DNA from 2 places in the Actinoplanes sp. NPDC051475 genome. Region 1 is predicted to be linked to the other one. Evidence: predicted binding sites of a transcription regulator. Region 1 holds the regulator's gene; the other holds the start of a gene.
The links. The regulator HrcA, encoded in region 1, represses chaperone genes, less so after heat shock. The targets are predictions, from matches to a motif close to GGTTNGCACNCTCNNNNNGAGNGTGCNAACC.
Positions count from the first base shown of each region.

Region 2: a site for HrcA is predicted at 4,094-4,124, ahead of groES (co-chaperone GroES). Genes of this name have one in related genera too.

Region 1 covers NZ_JBFAZZ010000012.1:232,636-239,482, forward strand. The annotation lists gene AB0368_RS24950 (iron chelate uptake ABC transporter family permease subunit) at 1-832, opposite strand, end outside; gene AB0368_RS24955 (iron chelate uptake ABC transporter family permease subunit) at 829-1,884, opposite strand; gene AB0368_RS24960 (hypothetical protein) at 2,048-2,464, shown strand; gene AB0368_RS24965 (16S rRNA (uracil(1498)-N(3))-methyltransferase) at 2,562-3,296, opposite strand; gene dnaJ (molecular chaperone DnaJ) at 3,299-4,444, opposite strand; gene hrcA (heat-inducible transcriptional repressor HrcA) at 4,506-5,528, opposite strand; gene AB0368_RS24980 (DUF4870 domain-containing protein) at 5,739-6,470, shown strand; gene hemW (radical SAM family heme chaperone HemW) at 6,549-6,847, opposite strand, start outside.
Region 2 covers NZ_JBFAZZ010000004.1:366,650-373,496, reverse strand. The annotation lists gene AB0368_RS11215 (ABC transporter permease) at 1-143, opposite strand, end outside; gene AB0368_RS11210 (ATP-binding cassette domain-containing protein) at 140-952, opposite strand; gene AB0368_RS11205 (substrate-binding domain-containing protein) at 1,034-2,137, opposite strand; gene ybaK (Cys-tRNA(Pro) deacylase) at 2,372-2,854, opposite strand; gene AB0368_RS11195 (class I SAM-dependent methyltransferase) at 2,866-4,032, opposite strand; gene groES (co-chaperone GroES) at 4,249-4,563, shown strand; gene groL (chaperonin GroEL) at 4,634-6,283, shown strand; gene AB0368_RS11180 (hypothetical protein) at 6,366-6,847, shown strand, end outside.

The DNA of each region.
Region 1 (6,847 bases):
CGACGAAGGAGATCGGTCCGGCGGCCGCGGTCGCCACCGCGGTCAGGGCAACCCCGATGACCAGGTACGCCAAGCGCACCGGCTCCACCCGTACACCCAGAGCAGCCGCCGCGTCCTCACCCATCTCGAGCAGTCCCAGGCGGGGCCCGTACGCGAGAAGCCCCAGGACGAGCGCACCCACCGTGACAACGACCGGGGTGACCTGCGCCCACCCGAGCCCGTTGAGGGTCCCCTGCCCCCACAGCGCCGCGGCGTAGGCGGCCTGCAGGTCCACCTTGATGATGAACCACTGGTTGGCGGAGCTGAGCATGGCGCTGACGGCGATGCCGACGACGATCAGCCGGAAGCCCTGGACGCCGCGCCGGAACGCCAGCAGGTACACGAGCGTGGCGGTGACGAGGCCCCCGGCCAGCGCCCCGGCGGCGGTGAGGAAGTAGCCGTTACCCACGAAGACGATGACGATCAGCACCCCGGTGTACGCGCCGGTGGTGAAGCCGATCACGTCCGGGCTGCCCAGCGGATTGCGGGTCAGCGCCTGGAAGATCGCGCCGGCCAGGCCCAGCGCCGCCCCGATGACCAGGGCGAGCAGGACCCGCGGCAGCCGCCACTCGACCACCACCAGGCGGGCGGCCCGGGTGCCGTCGCCCGCCAGCGCCTGCACCACCTGGCCGGGGGTGAGCGTGAATTCCCCCGTACCCAGAGCCAGGACCGCGATCGCGAGCGCTCCCGCCGTCAGCAGCAGGCAGATGAGCGCGGGCCTGACGGCCAGGCGGCCGCTCACGTGCCGCCCGGCCCGCACGGTGAGGACCCGGCGTCCGAAGTCGACGCTCACAGGCCGCTCACCCGCCGCCGGCGCACCCACCAGATCAGCACCGGGGCGCCGACGAACGCGGTGACCACGCCCACCCGCAGCTCACCCGGGCGCACGACGAGCCGCCCGACGATGTCGGCCAGCAGCAGCAGGACCGGCCCCAGCACGACGGTGTAGAGGAAGATCCAGCGCTGGTCCGGCCCGACGATCCAGCGCACGATGTGCGGCACCATCAGGCCGACGAAGCCGATCGGCCCGACCGCGGCGGTGGCGGCGCCGGCGAGCAGCATCACCGACACGGTCGCCAGGACCCGGGTACGCCCGATGCCGGCACCCAGCGTCCGGGCCAGGTCGTCGCCGAGCGCCACGGCGTTCAGCGAGCGCGCCACGATCAGCGCGAGCACCGTACCGGCGAGGACGAACGGCAGGATGGTGGTGGCCACGTCCACGGGCCGCCCGGCCAGCGAGCCGATGTCCCAGAAGCGCAGGTAGTCGAAGGCCCGCGGGCGTACCAGCCGGATGCCGCCGGAGATGCCGTCCATCACCGCGCCGAGCGCGACGCCGGCCAGGGTCAGGCGTACGGGGGTGGCACCGGCCCGGCCGGCGGACCCGAGCAGGTAGACCAGGGTGAGCGCGAAGGCGACCCCGGCGAAGCCGAACCACATGTACTGCGACAGGTCGGTGCGGCCCAGCACGCCGACCGCGAAGACCACGAACAGGCCGGCGCCCGAGTTGACGCCGAGGATCTGGGTGTCGGCGAGCGGATTGCGGGTCACCGCCTGGATGACCGCCCCGGACAGTCCGAAAGCGACACCCGCCAACAACCCCACGACGGTACGAGGTAAGCGCAGGTCCCGGACCACGGACTGGTCATCGGTGTCGGTGTAGTGGAAGAACGCGTCCCACACCGTGTGCGGCGAGACGGTACGGGTGCCCACCGCGATGCTGAGCAGGCAGACGAAGGCCAGCACGGCCACGCAGACCAGCAGTCCGAGGCCCCGGTGCGCCTGGGTGGCCGCGACGCCGGCAGCCGGCCTCGGACGCGCGGGCGCCGGCGTACGCGTCAGGACCATGCCGGAAGCTTAGGCTAGCCTTTCCTATCAGTCAGCAGGCGGTCCCGCTCCCGGGGGACCGGCGGCCACGGCATCGAGGGTTGCAATCGGTACCCCGGTACACGCTTACCGTCGGGTGGACGGCGCCGGAGCGGCGCCGAACTCCCTGGTGAAGGAGCCTGTGATGCCGATCGACATCCCCGATGCGTGCACTCTGCCGACGGCCGAGTCCGACGACCTTTTCGTCACGGCGGTACACGGCGTCGAGCGGTCGCCGCGACCCACGCCCGGACGTCTGACCGGCCATCAGCCCACCAGCCGCGGCCACCGCCACGTGCCGGCGGTCGACACCCTGCCGCCGACCCGGAGCAAGATCACCGCAGGCCTCGCCGCCCTCGCGTGCGCCGCCTGCTGCGCCATCCCGCTGCTCATCGCCGCGGGCGTCGTCACCGGCGCAGGCGCGGCCGTCCTCAAGCACACGCTCCTCGCCGTGGCCGCCGGCCTCGCCGTCGCAGCGCTGGGCATGTGGTGGCTGCACCGCCGGCGCAGCGCTCGACGCATCGCGGCGGCCGGCACCGGGTGCGGGTGCGGCTGCGGATGACCGCCACGTGGTGCGGCACCGGCACTCGGTGCCGCGCCACGCCCATGACCGTCACCAGCGGCCGCGGTCGCCAGGGCGTGAACGACCGACGGCCGGCTTACCAGCGCTCGAGCTCCGCGGAGAGCACGGCGAGCGCGGCCACCCCGGCCGTGGAGGTGCGCAGGACCGAGTCGCCGAGCCGGACCGGGTGCGCCCCGGCCGCGACGAAGGCGCCGAGCTCCTGGTCGCTGATGCCGCCCTCCGGGCCCACCACCAGCACGATCTCCCCCGCCGCCGGCAGCTTCGCCCGGGTGAGCCGGTCCGTCGCCTCCTCGTGGAGCACGAACGCCACCGCCGCCGACGCCAGCCGGGCGGCGGCCTGCTTGGTGGACACGTCGGGGTCCCCGGAGACCGCCGGCAGCCAGGGGCGGCGCGCCTGCTTGGCCGCCTCGCGGGCGGTGGAGACCCACTTCTCCCGGGCCCGTACGCCCCGGTCGCCGCGCCACTGGGCCACCGATCGCGACGCTCCCCACGGGACGATCTCGTCGACGCCGATCTCGGTCATCGCCTGCACGGCCAGCTCGCCGCGGTCACCCTTGGCGATGCCCTGCACCACGACCAGCCGCGGGTCCGGGGCGGGCACGAACGATCGCTCGCCCACCGCGACGTCGACGCTGCCGCGGCCGACGGCCGTGACCTCCGCCCGGACCGACCCGCCCCGGCCGTCGGCGAGGATGAGCGCCTCGCCGGGCTTCAGGCGCTGGACGTCCGCAGCGTGGTGGCCCTCCCGGCCGGCCAGCGTGTACCGGGCGGAGACGGGAAGGTCGTCGACGAGGAACAGCGGCGCGGACACGGTCAGTGGCCGTTGAACGCGTCCCGCATGCGCGAGAAGAACCCGCCCTGCTTGCTGAGCTCGGCCACGTCCTCGCCGCGGGTCTTGGCGAAGTCGCGCAGCATCCGCTCCTGGTCGGGGGTCAGCTTGGTGGGGGTCTTCACGTCCAGGTGCACGAAGAGGTCACCGCGCCCCTGACCGCGCAGGTGGGGCACGCCCTTGCCGCGCACCCGCAGCGTGGACGCCGGCTGGGTGCCGGCCTTGACCTCGATGTTCTCCTCGGAGTCGAGGGTCTTGATGGTCAGCCGGGTGCCCAGGGCCGCCGCCGTCATCGGCAGGGTGACCCGGCAGTGCAGGTCGTCGCCCTTGCGCGAGTAGACGTCGTGCGGGCGCTCGTGGATCTCCACGTACAGGTCGCCGGCCGTGCCGCCGCCGGGGCCGACCTCGCCCTGCTGGGCCAGGCGGATGCGCATGCCGTCCTCGACGCCGGCCGGGATCTTCACGGTCAGCGAGCGGCGGGTCCGGATGCGGCCGTCGCCGGCGCAGGTCGGGCAGGGGTGCGGGATCACCGTGCCGTGACCCTGACAGTTCTGGCAGGGCCGCGACGAGACGACCTGGCCGAGGAAGGTGCGCTGCACCGACTGCACCTCGCCGCGTCCGCCGCAGGTCTCGCAGGTGGCCAGGTGGGTGCCGGGCGCCGTACCGGCCCCGGAGCACTGGGTGCAGAGCACGGCCGTGTCGACCGTGATCGGCGCCTCGACCCCGAACGCGGTCTCGACCAGGTCGAGCTCGAGGCGCAGGATCGCATCGGCGCCGGGCCGGGTGCGCGGGCGCGGTCCCCGGGCGCCGCCGCCGGCGGCCGTACCGAAGAAAGCGTCCATGATGTCCTGGAAGCCGACGAACGGGCCGGCGCCGCCGGGGCCGCCCGGCCCCGCACCCGCGCCGCCGCCGGGAGCCAGCGGGTCGCCGCCCAGGTCGACGATCTGCCGCTTCTGGTCGTCGGACAGGACCTCGTAGGCGGCGTTGATGTCCTTGAACTTCTCGTGCGCCTCGGGATCCGGATTGACGTCCGGGTGGTACTGACGGGCCAGCTTGCGGTAGGCGCGCTTGATCTCGTCGTCGGTGGCTTCGCGGCTGATGCCGAGAATTCCGTAGTAGTCCTTGGCCACAGGGTTTCGAGTCCTCATGTCTGCCCCGCGCTGTGCGCCGGAGACCGTCGTCGCTTTTGCGTCAGTTCTGTGCCAGCAGATCGCCAACGTAGCGTGCCACGGCACGTACGGTGGCGATCGTGCCGGGGTAGTCCATCCGGGTGGGCCCCAAGACGCCGAGCCCACCAACGATTGTCGTACCCGGTCCGTAACCGGTGCTCACCACCGACGCCGCCCGTAGATTGTCGATCTCGTTCTCGTCGCCGATGCGGACCCGGGTGGTGCTCGGCTCCACCTCGCCGATGAGCTTGAGCAGGATGACCTCCTCCTCCAGCGCCTCCAGCACCGGCCGCAGCGAGCCCTGGAAGTCCAGCACGCCGCCGCGGGTGAGGTTGGCCGTGCCGGCCAGGGCGAGACGCTCGTCGCTGCGCTCGACCAGGGTCTCCAGCAGCACGGACGCCAGGCACGCCATGGTGTTGCGCTTCTCCGGCGCCGACTCGTCGACCAGCGCCTGCACCAGCGGCGGCGTGTCGGCGAGCTTCTCCCCGGAGAGCTTCGCGTTGACCTTGCGCCGCAGGTCGAGCACGTCGTCGTTGCTGGTCGGCACCGGCAGCTCGACCAGGCGCTGCTCCACCCGGCCGGTGTCGGCGATCATCACGAGCATGAGCCGGGTGCTGGAGATCGGGACGAGCTCCAGGTGCCGTACGGCCGACCGGGAGAGGCTCGGGTACTGCACCACGGCGACCTGGCGGGTGAGCTGGGCCAGCAGGCGCACGGTGCGATGCACGACGTCGTCCAGGTCGACCGCGCCGGCGAGGAACCGCTCGATGGCCCGCCGCTCGGCCGGGCTCAGCGCCTTGACCCGCGACAGCCGGTCGACGAAGAGCCGGTAACCGGCGTCGGTGGGCACCCGCCCGGCGCTGGTGTGCGGCTGCCGGATGTAGCCCTCCTCCTCCAGCACCGCCATGTCGTTGCGCACGGTGGCCGGGGAGACCCCGAGCTGGTGCCGCTCGACCAGGGCCTTGCTGCCGACCGGCTCCTGGGTGGCCACGTAGTCCTCGACGATGGCACGGAGCACCTCGAGCTTGCGGTCATCGAGACTCATGACCCCTCCCTCCGCCTCCTGGCACTCACGGCCTCTCGACACGCACGGCCTCCTGGCACTCGCGCAACTCGAGTGCCAGTCTACGTCGCTCCGGGCCCGCACGCGATGATCGACCGGTAGTGCTGCCGCCACTTAGCCGAGTGTCTATTCTCCGACCTCACCCGGGTGTTGCTCTCGCCAGTGTCGACCTGCGGTCCTACGGTGTCAGCCATGACTGAACCGCCGCGTCCGCCCGGTGAGGGGAATCCCTCGGACCCCACCCGGCCGATCAACCCATATCCGGGCAACGACCCGGGAGCCGGATCGCCCCCGCCGCCGCCCCCCGCGTACGGCTCCCCCCAGCCCCCGACGTACGGCACCCCGCCGCCCACCTCGGGCGCCGGAGGCTACGGCCCGCCGCCCACCTCGGGTGCGGGTGGCTACGGCCCGCCGCCCACCTCGGGCGCCGGTGGCTACCCGCCGCCCGGGTCCGGCGCCGGTGGCTACCAGCCGCCGCCCGGGTCCGGAGCCCCGTACGGCGGCCCGCCGCCCGGCCAGCCCTACGGCGCCCCCGGTGCCTACGGCCAGCCCGGCTACCCGCCGCAGGGCTACGGCCAGCCCGGCGGCGACGACAAGACCTGGATTCTCGTCGCCCACTTCGGCGGCGCGGCCGGCGCCTTCCTCGGCGCCGGCTGCTCCGGCTGGATCGCCCCGCTGGTCTCGCTCCTCGCCCGGGGCAACCAGTCGCCGGTCGTCCGGGCCGAGGCGGTCAAGGCGCTGAACTTCCAGATCCTCTGGTCGATCGTCGCGATCGTCGGCTGGGTGCTCAGCTGCATCGTCGTCGGCATCTTCATCGGCATCGCGGCCTGGCTGATCGCCACGATCATCGGCGTCATCGCCGGGGTGAAGGCCAACAACAACGAGCCGTACAACTATCCGATGACGGTCTCGATGATCAAGTAACGCAGGCGGGCGGCGCCGTGCTCTCGACGGCGCCGCCCGGACTCAGCCGACCGCGCCGATCGTGCCCCGACGCGGGCTTTAGACAAGCTCGCGAATCAGCAGATCCGCAAGGAGACGACCACGGAGCGTCAGAGCCGCCCGGTCCTCCGCGTACGCCGCGGGGTCCAGCAGGCCGTCAGCCAGCGCCTGCCGGGCGCCCTCCGGCCGGGCCAGCGTCAGTGGCAACCCGTCGGCGAGGCGCAAGCGCAGCATGACCTCCTCGATCCGGCGGTCCTCCGCGCTCAGCAGCTCGCGGCCCAGGCCCGGTGAGACTCCGCCGGCCAGCCTTTTCGCGTACGCGGAAGGGTGCTTGACGTTCCACCAGCGCACCCCGCCGA
Region 2 (6,847 bases), on a different contig from region 1:
AGGCAGAGCACGATGAGCCCGAGGATCGCGGGGAGGCTGCCGATGTCGCCGCCGCGGATCCGCCCCCAGTAGTCGTGCAGGTGACTGGCGACCGTGGGCTTGACGACCGTGACGCCGCCCGCGGTGGTGGTCGTGGTGGTCATGCGTCGGCTCCCGGAGGCGTGATGTCGACGAAACCGGCGGCGGCCGGTTTCTCGGGCGGCAGGCCGAGGTTTCCGCTGCGGCCGGAGGTGATGAGTTCGACGACCTGGGAGTGGGTCACGTCGCTGGTCTTCACCTGTGCTGCCATGCGGCCGAGGTAGAGCGCGGCGATGCGGTCGGAGACGGCGAAGACGTCGTTCATGTTGTGGGAGATCAGGACGACACCGAGGCCGTTGTCGGCGAGGCGGCGAACGAGTTCGAGGACCTGGGCGGTCTGGGCGACACCGAGGGCGGCGGTGGGCTCGTCGAGGATGACCACGCGGCTGTTCCAGAGCACGGCCTTGGCGATGGCGACGGTCTGGCGCTGGCCGCCGGAGAGGCTCGCGACGAGCTGGCGCAGGCTCTTGACGGTGCGTACGGAGAGACTGGCGAGGGTGTCGCCGGCCATCTGCTCCATGGTGGGTTCGTCGAGGACGAGGCCGCGGACCTTCTCCCGCCCGAGGAACATGTTCTGAACGATGTCGAGGTTGTCGCACAGGGCGAGGTCCTGGTAGACGACCTCGATGCCGAGGCTGGCGGCGTCGCGGGGGCTGTGGATCGCCACCTGGTCGCCGTCGAAGGTCATCGTGCCCGCATCGATGGTGTAGATGCCGCTGATGCATTTGACCAGGGTCGACTTGCCGGCGCCGTTGTCGCCGACGAGGGCGGTGACCTCGCCGGGGTAGACGCTGAGTCCGACGTCGTGCAGGACTTGGACGGGACCGAAGCTTTTGTCGATCCCGCGCAGCTCCAGTAGAGGTGTCGCGGCCACGGATGGTTCTCCTTCTCGATGCGGCGCCGCCCACGCCCGGCTAAGGCGTGGGCGGCGTCGTGCTTCGGCGTTCTACCGCGGTCAGCTCACGCCGTACTCGGTGCACAGCTTGGCGAAGTCGCCCGTGCACAGCTGGTCCTTGGTCACGAAGCCGTCGGCGACGACGTCCTTGACGTTCTCCTTGAAGATCGCCTTCGGGGTGAGCAGGACGGACGGCACGTCCTTGCCCGACTCCACATCCTTCACGCTCTGGGAGACGGACTTCTGCTCGCCCTTGGCGAGCGAGATGGCGAGGTCGGCGGCGGCGTCGGCCTCCTGCTTGATCGCCTTGTAGACGGTCATGCACTGGTCGCCGGCGAGCACGTTCTGCAGGCCCTGCACGGTGGCGTCCTGGCCGGTGACCGGCACCTTGCCGTTGAGCTTGTTCTTCTTGAGCACCGCGATCGCGGCGTTGCCCAGGCCGTCGTTGGCGGCCAGCACGCCCTTGATGTCCTTCTTCTGGGTCAGCATCTGCTCGAAGATCGTGCCACCCTGCGCGTTGTCCCAGTCCGGCACCGACTGGTCCGGGCCCTTCACGTAGTCACCCGACTCGTACTTCGGCTTCAGCACCGAGTCGTAGCCCTCCTTGAAGAGGGTCGCGTTGTTGTCGGTGGGGGAGCCGTTGAGCTCGGCGACCATCGGTTTGGTGGCCTTCATGTCGGTCAGGCACTTGACCAGACCTTCGCCCTGCAGCTTGCCGACCGCCACGTTGTCGAACGACACGTAGTACTTCGCGCCGCCGTTCAGGGTGAGCCGGTCGTAGTCGATCGTCGCGATACCCGCCGACGCCGCCTTGTCGAGGACCGCCTTACCCGTACCGGAGTCCAGGTTGACGATCATGAGGACCTTGACGCCGCTCGAGATCATGCCGTCGGCGATGGTCTGGAACTGGCTCTTGTCACCCTGGGCGTTCTGGATGTCGGCCGGCACGCCCGCCGCGTCGAACGCCGCCTTCAGGAACTTGGGGTCGTCGGAGGCCCATCGCTGGGAGCTCGCGGTGTCGGGCAGGATGACGCCGATCTTGCCGACGGATGAGCCGCTGGTGCCCCCGCTGCCGGAGTCGGTACCGCTGTCGCCGCCGCATGCGGCCATGCTGCCGCTGGCCAGCAGACCTGCCGCGGCAAGAGCGAACATTCCCTTACGCATTCCTAGTGTCCTCTCGGATCAATCCGGATCTTGCCTCGGATTCCTCGCGCGCGCAGCCGGGATGCCACTCCATGATGTTTTTGTTGCGTCGGGCAACGTATTCCCGTGGCACGGTGCAGCACAACCGGCATGGCGTACTCACAACGTGACGCTAGGTCACTTCGCGATCCGAAATCGGAGGTTCTCCGGAGAAAGATCCGGTTTGGTCGTAACGGTGTCGTAACGGTGCGGGACTTATGTCCGGATCCTGGCCGTGGCGGCCTCGGTCAGCCGGATCAGGTCCGCAGGGGCCATCGACACCTGCAATCCCCGCCGGCCGGCCGAGACGTACATCCGCTCGAGCGCGGTCGCGGAGTCGTCGATCACCGTGGGCAGTCGCTTGCGCTGACCGAGCGGGCTGATGCCGCCGCGCACGTAACCGCTGCTGCGTTCGGCAGCGGCCCGGTCGGCCAGCGTCGCCCGCTTCCCACCGGCCGCCCCGGCCAGCGCCTTCAGATCAAGATCCCCGGTCACCGGTACGACGGCCACGGTCAGCGCCCCGTCCACCTCGGCGATCAGCGTCTTGAACACCGACTCCAGGGGTACGCCCAGCGCCTCGGCCACCAGCGCGCCGTAGTTGGGGGCGTCCGGCGAAACGTCGTACGGGTGCAGCTCGTGCGGCACCTTCGCCGCGGACAGCACTACGGTCGCCGGCGTCCCGGCCGCCTTCTTAGCCACGATCAGCGAGGTTAACGGCACAGCAGTACGGTCGGCGCGCCCGCCACCCGGGTCAGCACGATCGACGCCGAGCCGCTGCCCCGCAGGCGCAGGTCACGGCGGAGCTGCTCGGGCTCCAACGCCGATCCGCGCTTACGGATCTCGGCGCGCCCCACCCCACGTTCGCGCAGCAACGCGCGCAGCCGCTTGAGCGAGAAGGGCAGCACGTCCGTGATCTCCAGGCGGCGGGCGTACGGCGTGTCCACGGGATCGTCGGTGTGGACGTACGCGATCTCCGGGTCGGCGAGCCGGCCGCCGATCTCCGCCGCGAATTCGGCGACGAGGTGCGAGCGGACGACCGCCGGATCCGGGTCGTACAGGAACCGGCCCACCGGTCCGACCGGCGCCGCTTCGAACCCCGAGCCGTGCAGCCCGGCCCCCGACGGCAATAGACTCGCCCGCCGTGCGAATTCCGCGAGCGGCCCGCACCAGAACGCCGCCTCGACCAGGTCGCCGTGGACGCTGACCCATTCGCCCTCGGCGCCCGGTGGCAGCAGGGCATGGTCGATGCCGGGTGCCAGCTTCAACACCGTCCGCGGCACCCGCCCGGGCAGCGCCGCGATGAAGTCCCACGGTGGCGACCACGACTGCGGGTCCATGACCCGGCCACGACCCGCGCGGCGGCGGGCCGGATCGGCGAAGACCGCGTCGAACTTCTCCACCTCGACCGTGGTGGCGTCCGCGCACTCCACGGTCACCAGCTCGGCGAGGCCGGCGGCAGCCGCGTTCGCCTGGGCCGCCGCCGCGGTCAGGGGATCGGCGTCCACCGCGTACACCTGGATCCCGTGCCGGGCCGCGGCCAGCGCATCCGATCCCAGCCCGCAGCCCAGGTCGGCGAGGGTCTCGACGCCGGCGGCCCGCAGCCGGGCGGCGCGGCGGTGGGCCACCACCGCGCGGGTCGCCTGCTCGAAGCCGGGCCGGGTGAAGAACATCGCCGCCGCCTCGGCCCCGAACTTGCTCTCCGCGCGTCGCCGCAGGTCGGTCTGGGTGAGCGCAGCGGCGGCGAGCGGCGCGGCGATACCGCGCGACCGCAGGGCCGAGGCCGCTGCCAAGGGATCTCCGCCGGCCACCTCGGCCGCGGCCGCAAGAGCCTCGGACCCTTCCGGGGTACGCAGGGAGGCGAGCAGTTCGAGGTCCACGGGAGTCATTCTGCCGTGTTGGCACTCTCCTTGACGGAGTGCTAGTTCCGGCATAATCTCCGATTAGCACTCTCAACCCGAGGGTGCCAGCGCGCGCCCCGTCCCGGGGAGTGCGCTTGCGCCAGGCGGACCGGCACCCGCGACGACGGCCCCGCCCGGTGGCATGAGGCATGAGATCGGCCGAAGCTGGCCGGCGAAACCTGTACCCAGGAGGGTATGCCCGTGACTACCGCGACCAAGGTTGCGATCAAGCCGCTCGAGGACCGGATCGTGGTCCAGGCGAACGAGGCTGAGACGACCACGGCGTCGGGCATCGTGATCCCCGACACCGCCAAGGAGAAGCCGCAGGAGGGCACCGTCCTCGCTGTAGGCCCGGGCCGCATCGACGACAAGGGCAACCGCATCCCGGTTGACGTCAAGGTCGGCGAGACGGTCCTCTACTCGAAGTACGGCGGCACCGAGGTCAAGTACGCCGGCGAGGAGTACCTGGTGCTCTCCGCCCGCGACGTCCTCGCGGTCATCGAGAAGTGACCTACTGACAGTGCTTCCCGCCCTGGCCCGCACCTGGGGCCAGGGCGGTGGTGCGTGAAGGGACCTACACATGGCGAAGATCCTCAGTTTCTCTGACGACGCCCGGCACCTGCTGGAGCACGGCGTCAACACGCTCGCCGACACGGTCAAGGTCACCCTCGGCCCGCGCGGCCGCAACGTCGTCCTCGACAAGAAGTTCGGCGCACCCACGATCACCAACGACGGCGTCACGATCGCCAAGGAGATCGAGCTCACCGACCCGTACCAGAACCTCGGTGCCCAGCTCGTCAAGGAAGTGGCGACCAAGACCAACGACGTCGCCGGCGACGGCACCACCACGGCCACCGTGCTCGCCCAGGCGCTGGTCCGCGAGGGCCTGCGCAACGTGACCGCCGGCGCCAACCCCATCGGCCTCAAGCGGGGCATGGACCAGGCCGCCGAGGCCGTCTCCAAGGCTCTGCTGGCCAAGGCGGTCGAGGTCGGCGACCACAAGTCGATCGCCAACGTCGCCACCATCTCGGCCCAGGACGCCACCATCGGCGAGCTGATCGCCGAGGCGATGGACCGGGTCGGCCGCGACGGTGTCATCACCGTCGAGGAGGGCTCCGCGCTCAGCACCGAACTCGTCGTCACCGAGGGTCTGCAGTTCGACAAGGGCTTCATCTCGCCGAACTTCGTGACCGACGCCGAGGCGCAGGAGGCCGTGCTCGAGGACGCGTACATCCTCATCACGACCCAGAAGATCTCCAGCGTCGAGGAGCTGCTCCCGCTGCTGGAGAAGGTTCTCCAGGCCGGCAAGCCGCTGCTCATCATCGCCGAGGACGTCGAGGGCCAGGCCCTGTCGACCCTCGTGGTGAACGCGCTGCGCAAGACCTTCAAGGTCGCCGCGGTGAAGGCCCCCGGCTTCGGGGACCGCCGCAAGGCGATGCTGCAGGACATGGCGATCGCGACCGGTGGCGAGCTCATCGCCCCCGAGCTCGGCTACAAGCTCGACCAGGTCACCGTCGACATGCTGGGCTCCGCCCGGCGCGTCGTGGTCGACAAGGAGAACACCACCATCGTCGACGGCGGTGGCAAGAAGTCCGAGATCGAGGACCGCGTCGCGCAGATCCGCAAGGAGATCGAGGCCTCGGACTCGGACTGGGACCGCGAGAAGCTCTCCGAGCGCCTGGCCAAGCTCTCCGGCGGCATCGCCGTCATCCAGGCCGGCGCCGCGACCGAGGTCGAGATGAAGGAGCGCAAGCACCGCATCGAGGACGCCATCTCGGCGACCAAGGCCGCGGTCGAGGAGGGCACCGTCCCCGGCGGCGGCGCCGCCCTGGCGCACATCGTCTCGGCACTCGACGGCAACCTCGGCCTCACCGGCGAGGAGGCGGTCGGCGTCTCGATCGTCCGCAAGGCGCTGGTGGAGCCGCTGCGCTGGATCGCGCAGAACGCCGGCCACGACGGCTACGTCGTGGTGGGCAAGGTCGCCGAGCTGGGCTGGGGCCACGGCCTCAACGCGGCCACGGACGAGTACGTCGACCTCGCCGCCTCCGGCATCATCGACCCGGTCAAGGTGACCCGCAACGCGGTCTCCAACGCCGTGTCGATCGCCGGCCTGCTGCTCACCACGGAGGGTCTCGTGGTGGAGAAGCCGGCCGAGCCGGAGCCCGCCGCGGGCGGCGGCCACGGGCACAGCCACGGTGGCCACGGCCACCAGCACGGCCCGGGCTTCTGACCGGTAGTTTCGGCGAAAGGGCGCGTCGCTTCCGCGGCGCGCCCTTCTCGTGTGTGATGCAGAACCGGGGAAAGGTGCGCGGATGATCGTCGTCGTGGAGGGACCCACCGCGGCCGGGAAGACCTCCTGGTGCCGCCGGTACGTCGGCAGACACGTGGCCGAGTACCAGATGACCGGCCGCGAACCGGCGGACGCCGTCGCGCTCGCCCGCCACTGGGTGCGGGCCGGCACGCAACGCTGGGCCACGGCCCTCGACCTGGAACGCGAGGACGGCATCGCGTTCTGCGACACCGACCCGGTGAAGTTGCACTACGCGTGGGGAATGGCGGCGCTCGGGCTCGCACCGCGCGCGCAGTTCGACCGGGAGCTGGCGGTCACCCGGGAGGCGTTCCGCAGCGGGCGGCTGGGCTTCGCCGACGCCGTCCTCGTGAGCCTGCCGGACATCGCGACGCTGCAGCTCCGCCGCGACGGGGACGAGACCCGCCGGCGGCGCAACTTCGCCGCACATGTGCAGCTCAGGGAGCCCTTGCAGCAGTGGTACGCGGCCCTGGAGAGCTTGTCGCC